Regions from separate parts of the Clostridium hominis genome, predicted to be linked through region 2. Evidence: riboswitches for the same ligand, from Rfam matches in the RefSeq annotation. Region 2 holds a riboswitch; each other region holds the start of a gene.
What was found. Region 2 has a riboswitch for lysine ahead of H8S20_RS04655 (alanine dehydrogenase). Riboswitches for the same ligand answer to the same signal wherever they lie in the genome.
Positions count from the first base shown of each region.

Region 1: it holds a riboswitch for lysine, as region 2 does, so the genes downstream of both, H8S20_RS16185 (YfcC family protein) here and H8S20_RS04655 (alanine dehydrogenase) in region 2, are expected to answer to the same signal.
Region 3: it holds a riboswitch for lysine, as region 2 does, so the genes downstream of both, lysA (diaminopimelate decarboxylase) here and H8S20_RS04655 (alanine dehydrogenase) in region 2, are expected to answer to the same signal.

Region 1 is NZ_JACOOO010000038.1:30,245-35,584, forward strand. It holds gene H8S20_RS16165 (GNAT family N-acetyltransferase) at 1-382, shown strand, start outside; gene H8S20_RS16170 (2'-5' RNA ligase family protein) at 401-931, shown strand; gene H8S20_RS16175 (hypothetical protein) at 923-1,120, opposite strand; gene H8S20_RS16180 (RelA/SpoT domain-containing protein) at 1,347-2,162, shown strand; lysine riboswitch at 2,219-2,397, shown strand; gene H8S20_RS16185 (YfcC family protein) at 2,505-3,935, shown strand; gene H8S20_RS16190 (M20 family metallopeptidase) at 4,048-5,181, shown strand.
Region 2 is NZ_JACOOO010000005.1:3,278-8,617, reverse strand. It holds gene H8S20_RS04660 (RsmB/NOP family class I SAM-dependent RNA methyltransferase) at 1-758, shown strand, start outside; lysine riboswitch at 861-1,030, shown strand; gene H8S20_RS04655 (alanine dehydrogenase) at 1,290-2,441, shown strand; gene H8S20_RS04650 (Na+/H+ antiporter NhaC family protein) at 2,477-3,886, shown strand; gene H8S20_RS04645 (hypothetical protein) at 4,080-4,823, shown strand; gene H8S20_RS04640 (hypothetical protein) at 4,957-5,121, shown strand; gene H8S20_RS04635 (helix-turn-helix domain-containing protein) at 5,144-5,340, opposite strand, start outside.
Region 3 is NZ_JACOOO010000001.1:78,861-84,200, reverse strand. It holds gene H8S20_RS00385 (M20 metallopeptidase family protein) at 1-423, opposite strand, end outside; gene dapF (diaminopimelate epimerase) at 449-1,282, opposite strand; gene H8S20_RS00375 (aspartate kinase) at 1,301-2,506, opposite strand; gene lysA (diaminopimelate decarboxylase) at 2,589-3,890, opposite strand; lysine riboswitch at 4,010-4,234, opposite strand; gene H8S20_RS00365 (hypothetical protein) at 4,391-5,340, opposite strand, start outside.

The DNA.
Region 1 (5,340 bases), on a different contig from region 2:
AGGTATAATACTTGGTGTAACTACTGAAGAAGATGAATTAATTGCAATGGGCGTATATGTTGCTAAAGGATATGATAAGAAGAATTATGGATATGATTTAGGTATAATAGATGAAGAATTATTAAAGGTAGGGCAAATAGAATCTACTGTAGTAAAAAATGAGTTTAGGGGAAACAGATTGCAGAAAGTTATTTGTGAAGAGTTAGAAAAGATAGCAAGGGAAAAAGAGAATACTATATTAACTTCTACAGCATCACCGTATAATAAATTTAGTGTTAATACTTTTATAGATTTAGGGTATGAGATAAAGGTAGAGAAAGTAAAATATGGAGGATTAAAAAGATACGTAATGATGAAAAAATTAAGTCAGCCAAATAAATAAGTAAGGAGTAAGTAAAGTATGAGATATGTGATAGTGTGTGCAATTAAAGGGGAAGCAGGAGATTTTAATAATAATTTAAGAAAAGATATATTAAAAAAGTTTAATGCTAAGTCTTCAAAGCTTCCAGCTCATTTTACTATAAAAGCTCCCTTTGAATACGATGGAAGTATTATAGATTTAGAAAACAATATTGAAGCATTTTGTAAGAGAGAGAGAAGTCAACCTTTTAGATTAAACAATTATAATCATTTTGATAATAGGGTTATTTATATGGATGTAGATATGTCAAAAGAAGGAAAGATGTTACATGATAGGCTTATTGAAGAGATAGATAAGTCTTCATATATTAATTTTACAAAAACTGATGGTAAGGATAAGGTGTTTCATGTTACTTTATCCTCAAAAAAATTACCTCCCATTTATGAAGAAGTATGGAACTATGTAAATCAGTATAAATTTGATTTTAAATGTAATTTTGATAACATAACAATTTATAAATGGGAAGAGAATACTTGGAAAATTTATAGAGAATTTCTTTTATTATTGTAAATTTAAATTATATAAATGAATCATTAATGCTACTAATACCATTAAACCAAACATAACGAAGATAGCTAATTTATTAATCTCTTTATTTTTTCTTTTTTTTATTTCTTCAAATTTTAATATGTCTTCTGATGTCATAGTTCTTAATGTTATTCTGTAGTAATTTGCTTTTTTAAAGCGAAGAATATTCATTTTTAAATTACCTCCAAAATTATGTAATCATAAGGATAATACTATTATAACACTTATTACCATAAAAAGGAAATTGCGTTACTTAAATGATTAACATTATGTTAGATAAATCATATATTTTAGTATCAAAAGAAAAAGTATATCTAAAGTATTAACAATATTTTTATTAATAATATGCTAAAATACAATTATTAGTGTTAATTTTCAACATTAGGGAGGCTTAATAGTGAATAGTTTAGATAAAGATTTTTATTTAGAAAAATACCCTCATATAGAGGAATATATAGAAAGAAGTAATATTGATTTTAAAGAGTTGCAAAAAATATATAATGACTTTGTAAAATTTGAGAACTCTTATGAAACTCAAGCAGATTTTATAGCTAATATATTACGTTCCAATGAAAATATACATTCTGTTAAATCAAGAATAAAAGATCCAGAAAGATTAATTGAAAAGATTATAAGAAAAACGGAAGATAGGAAAGTTAAAAATGGAAAAGATTTTCATTTTAATGTAGATAATTATAAAAATGAGATAACAGATTTAATTGGAATAAGAGTTTTACATATATTTAAAGACCAATGGAAAGATATACATGACTTTATAGTAAAGACATGGAATGTAGTTGAAATAACAGCAAACATAAGAGATGGAGACGATAGATATATATTTGATGATTTAGGTATAGAAGTAAGGTCACGACAATCAGGTTATAGATCAGTTCATTACTTAGTAGAATGTTATCCTACAAATCAAAAGGTTATAGCTGAAATTCAAGTTAGAACTATCTTTGAAGAGGGGTATGGGGAGATAGATCATAGGCTTAGATATTCTCATCATGAGATTCCGGAAATATTAAAATCTAATTTATTATTATTTAATAGGATAGTTGGAAGTGCTGATGAAATGGCTTCATTAATAAATATGTTAAATAATAACCTTGGAGATAAGGAGAATTATTATGAAAATAAGCTAAAGGAAAAAGAAGAAGAAATACAAAGATTAAAAGAGGAATTAAAAAAGTATCAAACTAACAAATAAAAAACTTGTAGAAATATGCCTAATGATGTATAATTATGCATATAAAAATTTAATAATATGTAGATAGAGGTTGCGGTATTTAATAGTATCTTTGCAAGAAAATTAAGCATAAGTGCAAAATGAAAGGAAATATCGCCGAAACAAATAACTGAGGCTTTAAGGTTATTATGTTGGGGTTATACAGAATATGTATAACACTGTCATAATCAAATGATTATGGAGGGCTATCACTGAAGTGTATTTTAAATAAGGTATTAATACTGAATTTATAAGAGTCTTAAGTGATAAGCTTAAGGCTTTTTTGTTTATTCTAGAAAGATAAAAAACAATAGGAGGATGAAGATGTTAAATTTACAGAAGAAAAGAGAAAAATCAGAGGATGTTATGAAAAAAGAAATGAAAATGCCTCATACTTTAGTTATAATTTTTGGAATTATAATTTTAGTATCAATAGCAACTTACTTTGTTCCAGGTGGAGCTTATGAAAGAGTTGTAAATGAAGCAGGGAAAACTGTAGTTGTAGATGGAACTTTTAGCTATGTAGAAAGCAATCCACAAGGAATATTTGCAGTACTACAAGCACCACTAGAAGGGATTATGAGTGCAGCTGAGATAATTGCATTTTTATTTGTAGTTGGAGGAGCTATAAATGTTGTATCAAGAACTAAAGCTATTGATCTTGGTATAGTTAGATTAGTTAATAAATTAAAAGGTAAAGAAATATTAATAATACCAATATTAACACTTATATTTTCTATTGGTGGAGCAGTTTTTGGTATGTCAGAAGAAGCAATACCATTTATAACGCTTTTACTTCCACTTATGTTAGCATTAGGTTACGATAGTATATTAACTGTTGCAGTTACATATTTTGCGTGTATATTAGGTTTCTCAACAGCAATGCTAAATCCATTTACAGTACATATTGCCCAAAATATAGCTGGTGTAGAAGTAGGTTCAGGAGTTGGATTCCGTACAGTAGTATGGGCTATTACAACAGCTGTTGGTATAGCATTCTTAATGTATTATGCTAATAAGATTAAAAAAGATCCAACAAAGAGTTTAGTTTATGAATCAGACAGAAAGAAAAAGGAAAAACTAGAAGTTAATATTCATAGTCATGAAGATTTTACTATAAAGCATAAAGCTATATTATCTCTTTTAGCAGTAGCTATAGGAGTTATAGTTTGGGGAGTATTAGTTAAGGGATTCTATATTTCTGAAATAGCAGCAGTATTTTTAGCAATGGGATTATGTTCAGGTATTGTTGGAAGATTATCACTTAACGATATGGCAGAGGCATTTATAGAAGGTGCAAAAGGAATGATTGGGGCAGCTGTAATAATAGGTTGTGCTAAAGGAATAGTTATAATTGCAGAAAATGCTCAAATAATAGATACAGTTTTACATGGTTTAGTTGGATTAATTGGTAATTTACCATCATTAATAGCTGCATATTTAATGTATATAGTTCAAATGATAGTAAACTTCTTTGTTATTTCAGGTTCAGCACAAGCTGCTGTAACTATGCCATTACTTGCACCACTTGGAGATTTGGTAGGGGTACAAAGACAATTATCAGTCTTAATATTCCAATTAGGAGATGGCTTCTCAAATGCAATATTCCCAACATCAGGAATATTAATAGCGTCATTAGGATTAGCTGGAGTTCCATATTCTAAATGGGTAAAATGGATACTTCCAATACAAGCAATAATATTCTTATTAAGCTTAGGATTTATAACTGTTGCAATGATGATAAATTGGATGTAAAAAAATTTAAGACTCAAAATTCAAATAAGTTTTACTTATTAAAATAGGAGAGGCTGCTTAGGCAGCTTCTAAATTATATATAAAAATATTAATTAATTTAGGGGAGTTAAAGATGAAAGAGAGATTAACTAGTGAAGGACAAAAAATACATAAAAGACTAATAGAAATAAGCGATTATATATATGAAAATCCAGAGTTAGGAAACGAAGAGTATAAAGCAGTAAAAGTTTTAACTGAACTTTTAAAGGAGCACAATTTTGAAGTAGAGGAAAGATACCTAAATATGGATACTGCCTTTAAAGCAACTTTTGATAGTGGTAAGCCAGGATTAACTATTGGTTATTTATGTGAGTATGATGCATTACCTGGAATAGGACACGGATGTGGACATAATATGATTGGTACAATCTCTTCAGGAGCAGGTATTGTTTTAAGTAAAATAATAGATCAAGTCGGAGGGAAAATAATAGTTTATGGAACTCCAGCAGAAGAGACAAATGGTGCAAAAGTAATCATGGTTGAAGAAGGAGCATTTGATGAACTTGATTGTGCAATGATGGTTCATCCAAATGATAAGACTTATGCTAGTGGTACAAGTAGTGCTCTTTATCCAATTCAATTTACTTTTAAGGGAAAGACAGCTCACGCAGCGTCTTGTCCAGAACAAGGCATAAATGCATTAAATGCTGTAATACAATTATTTAATGGAATTGATGCTTTAAGACAGCACGTAACTAAAGATGTATTAATGCATGGAATTATTACTGAAGGTGGAGTTGCAGCTAATATAGTTCCAGAAAGAGCAGTAGCTCAGTTCTATATAAGAGCAGCAAAAAAAGCTACAATAGAAGATGTTTTAGAAAAGGTTAAAAATATTGCAAGAGGTGCAGCTTTGATGACTGGTTGCGAACTTGAGATGGATAGATATGAGCTTCCTTATGATGATTTAAATACTAATGAAGTATTATCAGAAGCTTTCAATGAAAATCTAAGAAGCTTAGGTATTACAGAAATTCATGCACCTAAGACTGGTGGAGGATCAAGTGATATAGGTAATGTAAGCTATGTTACACCAACTATACACCCATATATTTCAATTTCTAATTGTGAAGTAAGAGGTCATAGTAGAGAACTTGCAAAAGCCACAACAGAAAGTTTAGGACATGAAAGATTATTAACTGCAGTTTTAGCTTTAGCTTATACTGGATATGATGTTTTAACTAAAAAAGTAATATTAAATAGATAATACAAAGGTTAAAAGGAGCAATTGCTCCTTTTTTTGCTTATTAATATAATAATTAGGATGAAAGGAATAATTAACTGGGCAGGCTAATAGATTACTTTAGAATGAGGGTAGACTCTATGTAGAATGGATTATGGAATAAATTTGTAATATGTGATAACA
Region 2 (5,340 bases):
AGGTAGATAGATGTACTTGTTATAAAGATGTTTATATATTAAAAGAAAAACAAGACAGACTACTACAAGGCTTAGAAGCTTATAAGAATGGAAATATATATTTACAAAATTTATCTAGTATAATGCCAGCTGAGATATTAGATGTAAATAAGAAAGATAAGGTTCTTGATATGTGTGCAGCACCAGGTGGTAAAACTTTGAAGCTGGCAGAGAAGATGAATAATGAAGGCGTAATAGTTGCAAATGAAGTAAATAAGATTAGATATGAACGGTTAAAGTTTAATTTAGAAAAACTTGGGGCAAAGAATGTTACGTCATTAAATTTAGATGGCAGGAGGCTAATGCATATTTATAAGGAATATTTTGATAAAATACTTCTTGATGTACCATGTTCAGGAGAGGGGACAATTAATATTAAAAATACTAAAAAACTTAAGCTATTAAAGAATAGTCCTTTCGTAAAGGTACAAAAAGAGCTTATACAATCAGCTTTTGTTGCATTGAAAAAAGGCGGGATTATATTATATTCAACATGTACAATTTCGCCACAAGAAAATGAAGAAGTAATAAATTATTTACTAAAAAGGCATAAAGATGCAGAAATTTTGACTATAAATTTAAATATAACTAACTATAAAAGTGGAATAATTTCTTTTAAGGATAAGGTTTATGATGAGAGAATAGGTAAATCTATTAGGATTATTCCAAATGAATTTATGGAGGGTTTTTATATTTGCTTAATTAGTAAAAAAAGTTAAAATGCAATTTTTAAAAGGTAAAATTGCAATTTTATAAAAATATTGAAAAATATATATTGAAAAATATATAGGAATAGGTTATTATGGTAACAAATAGAATAATTAGAAGATAGAGGAGCGATACTTAATAGTAGTTGTAATGAGCTAAGCAGCTGTGAGTTACTACAAAAGGATTTATCGCCGAAGGATATAGCTAATGCTTTAAAGCTTTATTTTGGGTGTATAGATAATATCTATATGACTGTCACGTTTTGTGGAGTGCTATCATTTAAGGAAATTACAATATTTTGTTGTATACTTCATACCTTAAGTGAACACTTAAGGTTTTTTTTATACAAAAAATGAGTTAAATATTATACATTGGGGTCAAAAAGTATAAAAGTTAATATTTATTTAGCAGGCAATTATAATTCTATATTTTAATATTGTCAGCTGCATCTTCAAAACTATATGAAGATGGGTAATTAATATTATATATAGTCCTTATTATCCTAAAACAAAGGACAAGCAATAAGATTAAGGGGGAAAAAGATGTTAATAGGAGCTTTAAAAGAAATTAAACCAGGAGAATCAAGGGTTATTGTAACACCTGTAGAAGTAGAAGAACTTATAAATGATGGACATGAGGTTTGGGTTCAATCTAATGCTGGATACAATGCTGGATTTTATGATGAAGATTATAAAAAGTCAGGGGCTAAGATTGTAGAAACTAGAGAAGAGATTTACTCAACTTGTGATATGATACTTAAAGTTAAAGAGTTCTTCCCAGAAGAATATGATTTATTAAGAAAAGATCAAATTTTATTCACTTGTATACATCCTGCTGCTAACAGAGAAGAGGTTGATGTGTTACTAGATAAAGAAGTAATAGCATTTACAGCAGAGGATACACATAGATATGGTTCTCCAAACTGTGAAGTTGCAGGAAAGCTAGGGGCTTTAATGGGGGTAAATTACTTACTTAATAACAATGGAGGAATCGGTAAATTAGTAATGGGTATCGGTGGAGCACCAGGAGCTAATGCAATAGTATTAGGTGCAGGAATTGTTGGTAAAGGTGCAATACAAACTTTAGCTTCATTAGGAGCTCAAGTTACAGTCATGGATATAAATATAGGATCTATGAGAGCTTGTCAAGAGTTATATCCTGCAAATGTAAGAACTATGTTCTCAAATCAATCAAACATAAAATCATTATTACCAACTACAGATTTAGTAGTAAATTGTGTTAAATGGCCGAAGCATAGAAAAGACCATTTAATTACTGAAGAAATGCTTGGCTTAATGAAAAAAGGAACAGTAATAGTTGATATTAGTGCAGATGTTGGTGGGGCAATAGAAACTTATAGACCAACAACTCACGAAAATCCAGTTTATGAAGTTAATGGGGTAATTCATTATGGTGTAGATAATATACCAGGGGCAGCAGCTCATACAACTTCTATTGCATATGCAGCAAGTGTATTGCCACATATTAGATCAATAGCTAACAATGGAATTAAGGAAGCTTGTAGAAGAGATGGATTCTTAAGAAGAAGCTTAACTGCTTATAAAGGAGTTCTTACTCATGAAGAGACAAGTGTTATTCAAAATAGAGAATGGACAACACCAGAAGATGTTTTAGGTTTAGTTGGGGCAAAAATGGATATAGCACCTAAAGCAACTACAACAGAAGCAAATTAGCAATAAGCAAATGAATAAAGAGGAGGACTTTATATATGGAAGCGGGAACGCACTTGGGGATTATATCGATATTGCCGCCAATACTTGCTATAGTACTGGCGTTTAAAACTAGAAACACTATATTTTCGTTATTTGTATCGATTTTTATAGGAGTTTTATTAACGGGAAATGGATTATTAGCATTTCCGGACTTACTTAAAAGATCGTTAGGAACTACTAGTTTTTCTTGGATTTTACTTTTAGAGTTATTTATAGGGATATTAATAGCATTCTTTCAACGTACAGGGGCAATTCAAGGATTTACAGAAATTATGAGAAAGAAAAACTTAAGTAGAGTTAAGATACAGTTAACATCATGGGTTATGGGAATGTTTGTATTCTTTAGTGATTATTTTAGTCCATTATTTGTAGGTTCAACTATGAGAAGTTTATCAGATAAGGCTAAAATATCAAGAGATAAGTTAGCGTATATTGCGGACTCTACTTCAGCACCAGTAAGTGTATTAGTACCTATAACTGGTTGGGCAGTATATTTATCAGGATTATTAGTTGGAATGGGGCCAATTATAAATCAAGAAATGGCAATGAGTACTTTTGTTAAGTCATCATTCTTTAACTTCTATGCCATAGGGGCTGTTTTAATGGTTGGACTTATAGCAACTAAGGTGATTCCAGACTTTGGACCAATGAAAAAGTCAGAGGAAAGAGCTATAAATGAAGGTAAAGTATTAAGAGATGGAGCAGAGCCTTTAGTAGGTGAAGAATTAACAGAAACACAAGCTTATCCAGGTTATAAGATAAATGTATTTTTAAACTTTATAGCGCCTGTTTTAATAGTTATATCTATTGCAATAGGAACATATATAGTTTTAGGATCAGCTAAGACTATGGAAGCTTTTATGGCTGCAGTAGTATTCTTAGGAATAGTTATGCGAATTAAAGGTATACCTTTTAAAGATATTATGGACACTGCTGTAAGAGGTATGAAAGGTGTTATGCCAGCTATTATAATATTAGCACTTTCTTATTCAATAAATGAGTTAAGTAAGGAAATGGGAACAGCATACTATATAATAGAGATTACAAGTGGATGGATGAGTGCTGTTGTATTACCAGCTTTAACATTTATTATAGCTGCAGTAATAGCATTCTCTACAGGAACTTCATGGGGAACATTTGCGATAGTTATGCCCATAGCAGTACCTTTAGCTTTTGGCTTCTCAGGGGGAGAGATAAATATGCTAGTATTAGCAACTATATCAGCAGTAGCAGGTGGAGGAGTATTTGGGGATCACTGTTCACCATTGTCAGATACAACAATACTAGCATCTACAGGAGCAGCAGCAGATCATTTAGATCACGTAAAAACACAAGCTCCATATGCGTTAACAGTATCAGCACTTACAATAGTTTTATACCTAATTGTAGGCTTTATAGGAGCATAGTGGTACAAGCAAAGATTTAAAAAGAAATATTCACGGTGAAGAGGAAAGTGCTTACGGTAAATTTATGTTTACTGTAGGCACTTTTTATATAAGGATTATTAAATTAAATCAAGAGAGTTTACAGTTTAATAACTTGATAGTGTAATTTCACAATGGTACAATTATCTAAAAACTTATATTTGTCGGGGGAAGAATGAGAATAGTAAATAAATTTGTTAAGGTAGTATGTGGAATACTTATATTTATACTTTTATGGACTTTAGGATTTTACATTGCTCAAAAGATTAGGATTTTTGGGAAAGAATCTACAGATATAATAAATCCTAAAACACAGAGTTTTGAAGAGATAATAGAACTTTCTGATGAGATAACTATGGAGAAAAAATTATTTTCGTTTAGAAAGCATTATTATATCCTTAGTGATGGAGTATTAGTCGGGGAAGTTAAAGGAAAGCTATTTCCTATCTTTGGAGATACACTTCAGTTAAAAGATATTCAGGGTAACCTTATAAAAAAGGAAAGTCAAATAAAGAGATTGGGATTAACACAAGTAAAACTGTTTAATATATCTATAAATAGATTAGCTAAGATAGAGGATGCTAATGGTAACACAACTGGATATATAGGAGAACAGAAACAAAATGACTTTTGGAGATTAAAGCGAGTGCAATACTTCTATGATGAAAATCATAATAAAGAGGGACGAGCTATGCCAGATGCAATCTTATTTTGTAAGGATTATAAGATTTATGATGAGGATGATAATATAGATTATGTAATTGATGGAAATTATTTTAGTCCTACTCATAAATATAAAATTAAAATTAAGGATAAAAGTGATATAGATGTAGAAGATGCAATTTTCTATACTATAATTGAAAACTCTATAATAAGTAGTAAAACGAAGGAATCATCTTCAAGTTCAAATAAAAAGTAAAAAAGGATATATGGATAAATAAGAAAAGTATACTTTTTATATATGCTTATAAATATCATAATTACTATAAGATAGAATATGTAGTTAAGAATGGTGATAAGCTAATATAAAAAAGAGTTAGGAAAGTGATAATATGAAAAAGTGTCTATATTGTAAAATGATACTTAATAAAGAACATTTAGAAAATAAAGTAGGAAGCTTTTGCTCAGAAGAACATTTTGATAAATACTTAGAATCACTGAGCAAAGAAGAATATATTGAATTGCAACATTCAATGTGCGTATGTAGCGATGAATAAAAGTGCGAGCTTAGCTCGCACTTTATTTAATTGTTTCTTTAAGTCTACAGTTTGCCTCTTCGTAATCTATTAATCCTTTTAAAGCTTTAAACTCATCACTATCTATTAGTGTTGAAATTAGCCTTTTTCTCATAGCTTTTTGTCCATCAATACCAACTTCTAGTTTAAGATCTTTGAAATATGGATTTTCTGAGTAGTCATAAGGGAATGAAATTACTT
Region 3 (5,340 bases), on a different contig from region 2:
AATAATCTCTGCTCCACCTGGTCCTTCTTCAGCAGGTTGAAATATAAATAATATTCCTTTATTCAACGACTTAATTGTAGCTATATAGTGAGCAAATCCTAATAATATAGCCATATGTCCATCATGTCCACAAGCATGCATATAATCATAGTTTTCCGATTCAAACTCTACATTAGTTTCCTCTAAAATTTTCAAACCATCCATATCAGCTCTAAACGCTATTGACTCTTCGATATTTTCTCCTGCCATAAACGCTATAAGTCCTGTTTTGGCTACTGATCTTACTTCATACCCAAAGCTCTCTAATTTTTCTCTTATATATCTAGAGGTATCTACTTCACAAAATCCAACTTCAGGCATTTTATGCAATTCTCTTCTATATATTCTTAGTTCATCAATATATCTATTCTTCTCAAAAACCACTTAAACACATCCTTTAATTATTTTCCTATATAAATTCATATTCTCCCTTGCAAATAAACTCTGCTGATCCTGTCATAAAAATCTCTTCATCTTTTTGTTCAATTATAAGATTTCCACCTAAAACTTTCACATTTATCTTATTAGCACAATCTTTTAACATTGAACTTATTACAGCTGATGATGCAGCACCTGTTCCACAAGCAAGAGTAATTCCAACTCCTTTTTCCCATGTTATTACTTCAATATTTTCTTTATCTATAACTTTACAAAAATTCACGTTAGTTTTTATAGGAAATATCTTATTATGTTCTATTGCATGTCCAATTTTTTTAATATCAATATCACTAAAATCTTTAACAAACAGTATCGTATGAATAGTTCCAACTACTAAAGAACTTATTTCTAAATTAGTTCCTTCTACATTTATTTCTTCATTAATAAAATATTTATTATTATTACTTCTTGGTATTTCATTTGACAAGAATACAGCCTTACCTAAATTTACTTTTACAAAGGTAACCTTATTATTCTCTACTATAACCTCTGGCTTCATAATTCCAGCTAAAGTCTCCACAGTAAACTTCTTCTTATCTACAAGTCTATTCTCGTAAACAAACTTTGAAAAACATCTTATTCCGTTCCCACACATACTAGCTATAGATCCATCTGCATTATAAAACTTCATCCTTATATCAGCCTTAGTTGATTCTGATATTATTATCATTCCATCTGCACCAATTCCAAAATGCCTATCACAAACTTTCTTAGCTAATATACTATAATCATCAATACTTAAATCACTTTCATTAAAAATTATAAAATCATTTCCTGTTCCATGAAATTTTTGAAACTTAATCATTTCTTTTGCCCCACCATCTTATAAATTTAGTTCTTTTGCTAAAACATTTGCAGCTTTTTGTTTGTCCTTAGAATCAATAGCAAAAGATATACTTATTTCTGACGTTGTAACTTGTTTAAACTCTATATCATTATCAGCAAAAATTTTAAATACCTTTGAAGTTACACCACTTTGATTCATCATTCCTATTCCTATAACAGATACTTTTGTTATATCTAATTCTATAGATACATCAATACCTCTAATTTCATCATTAATTTTAGTTATAACATCTTTTATAATTTCTAAATCATCTTTGCTTGCTGTAAATGAAACATTAACATATCCATTGACAGGTGCAGTTTGACTTATCATATCTATGTTTATAAAACTTTGTGCTAACCTTTCAAAAATTCTTGCAATATTATTTGATTTAAACAACACATTATTTATAGTTATCATTAAATTATTTTCACTAATTGTAAGCCCAGTAATAACTCTTTCTTCCATTCTCTCATCATACTCCTTTATCCATGTTCCTTTTATATCTCCGTTATTTAAAGCTACATAAATTGGAACATTATATTTACAGCCTATTTCAACAGCTCTTGCATCCATAACTCCAGCACCTAATGTAGCCATCTCCATCATTTCCTCATAACTTATATAATCTATTTTCTTAGCCTCTTTGTATACTCTAGGATCTATAGAATATATACCATCTACATCCGTATAAATCTCACAAGGACATTTTAGCTTAGCTGCTAGAGCTACAGCTGTAGTATCTGATCCGCCTCTTCCTAATGTAGTTATATCACCATCTTCATTTATCCCCTGAAATCCCGCTACAACTACAATCTTTTCATCTTGCAAATATTTTTTTACCTTTTCACTATCAATATCCGATATTTTATTTTTTGTATGAAGCCCCTGAGTCTTAATACCAGCTTGAAAGCCTGTAAGTGAAATAGATTTATACCCTTCAGCCTCTAATGCCATAGATAATAACGATATAGACATCTGCTCACCAGTTGACAAAAGCATATCTAATTCTCTTTTATTAGGATTATTACAAATCTCTTTAGACATATTTATAAGATTATCTGTTGTTTTACCCATAGCAGAAACTACAACAACAACTTCATTACCTTTTTTCTTTTCATTAATAACCCTTTTAGCTACAAACTTAATTTTTTCAATACTTCCTACAGAAGTACCACCATATTTTTGCACTACAATATCCATTTAATTGCCCCCTTTAATATATGAAATATTTTTTCTTATATCAAAAATATAGATTCAAACAATAAATTAAAATTAATACTTATTAAAACATAACATCATTTCTTAAAACATCTTCGTAAGTTTCTCTTTTAACTGCTAATCTTGCTATACCATCTTTTACAAATACAACTGATGGTTTAGGAATTCTATTATAATTACTAGCCATTGTATAGTTATAAGCCCCTGTACTTAAAACAGCTAGTATATCATTTCTTTTTACCTCTGGAAGAACTATATCCTTAATTATAATATCACCTGATTCACAGCATTTACCTGCTATTGTATATTCAATATTTGTATTACTTTCAAGCTTATTAGCTACTACAGCTTCATATTTTGCATCATATAATGCAGTTCTAATATTATCTGTCATTCCCCCATCAACAAAAATATAATTTTTCTCCCCATAAGTTTTCTTTGTTCCACCAATCTTATATAAAGTTGTTCCTGCATTTGCAATGATAGATCTTCCTGGCTCTATCATTATTTTAGGAATAGCCAAATTATGTTTTGAACATTCTTCTTTAGTGGAAACTACCATATTACTTAAAAAATTACCTAGCTCTATAGGTGAATCTCCTTCACAATAATAAACTCCAAAACCTCCACCCATATTTAACTCTCTAGTAACAAAATCGCACTTTTCCTTTATCCTACTTATAAAATCAATCATAACTGAAACACTCATATAAAAAGATGTCTCTTGAAATATTTGTGATCCTATATGACAATGAAATCCTCTTAAAGTAACTCTTTCACTCTTCATAAAGCTTTTTATTACTTCATATATATCTTCACTAAATATAGATTCTCCAAACTTAGAATCATTTTTTGATGTTTGGATATATTCATGAGTATGAGCATCAACTCCTGGGTTCACCCTCAAAAGAACATCAATATTTTTATCTAATTCATCACATAACTCTTGAATCAACTCTAGCTCATATCTGTTATCTACAACTATTCTTCCAATATTCGATTCTATAGCTAATCTAAGCTCTTCTTCTGTTTTATTATTTCCGTGCATGTAAACCCTATTTAATGGAAAATTGCTCCTAATAGCTGTATAAAGTTCTCCTCCTGATACTACATCTAGTGATAAACCTTCTTCTTCAATTACCTTACAAATAGCTAGGTTTAAAAATGCTTTAGAGGCATATATAACTTCTGTTTCTATTCCATACGATTTAAAATTTTCTTTAAAAGTTCTACAATTTCTTCTAACTAATTCTTCATCTATTACATATAACGGTGTACCATATTCTTTTGCTAAATCAACAGCATCACACATTCCTATTTCTAAGTTCCCATTTTGATTTTTTTTCATAGTTCCAAATAATTTCATTTTATATCCTCCTATTTACTAAATTTAACCTGAATAAGTTAGTAAATAAAAAAAACAGTCATGAGCAAAAGGCACTCATGACTGTTTTAAAATAATATAAAACAAAACCTTCTGCCCCAACAAGATGTAGCTCTTCTTTATGAAAATTGGGCAATTCTCATAAGACAGTTCTATGCTTCTTAAACATAGCCCCAATAAATAGACTTTTATCTATCCATTTCGGCGATGGACCCTTTCCTATAACTCTTTCTCATAACATTCCAATGAGTAGCTTTAATCTAATAAATATTAGCTTAAAGTTTTCAGTTACAGTACTGATGACAATCGCGGCCTCTACATCAAGTTGTTTACAACATATTCAATTTACTTTAACTTAAACCAAGTTTAGCATTAATTTACATTAATGTCAAATAATTTTTTCATCTTTGATTTTAGTTTATTATATGCTTTAAAAAGTGTTACAACTTAATCTTTTTTTCTTATCTAATAGATATTTTTTCTTATTTCTCTGATATATATGCTGTTTTATTATTTCCAAAAAACATTTGCTCCCATAATGCATCACTTTGAAAAATTTCTTTACCTTCTTCTGATTCTACAGTTAATCTAACATTTCCAACACATCTAAGATATGTTGGGTTTATCTTTTCAGAAATTGCCAATAAAATTTCGCTATAAGATAATCCCATAACATTTAAAAGTGATGACGCGAAAATATCTTTCTCTCTAAAAAATTCAATAGTATACTTTACTCCATTATCATCTTTGCAAATAAATGTTATATTATTATCTATAAATTTCTTAGTTAAATCATGCTCTTTTGTATTATTCCTTTCGATCTTAGTTTTCTCTTCATCCTCTAGTAGTACTTCATCATTCTTAGCAATAAACATAGTAGCTGACCTTAAATAATCATATTTCTGCTCAGCTATAATATCATTAGCGATTATTGTGTATGGCCCTACCTTAGCTCTACACCAATACCAATGATTAATTATTTTATTCATCTCAACATTTCCCCAATTATGATCGTGATACCCATTACCTTCTAGCTCTAAACTTAATCCCCCTACTTTTACATATCCTGAAACTTTTGCACTTGGTTGTGCTACTAACCATGCAAAATATAATTTTTCATCCTCGCCAAAAAATGTATATCCTGTTTTAGGTCTATACATAGAAAGGTCGCTTTTCATAACACAATCATATTGAACTAACTCATCTTTAAAATGAACATGATAACTTCCATTTTCATACTTTATAAAGCTATCTCCTATTTTTACATAACAACTCTCTTTTGATGCATCGATCATTTTAGTATTCTCACTTATTGTTCTACATATTGTTTGTCCATTAGGTAGCGTAACATCTAAAGTAGCTGTAGGTTTTCCCGATCCCTTAACATCAAACCTATCTTTTGTATAAAATATAACTACAAATTTGCAACCAT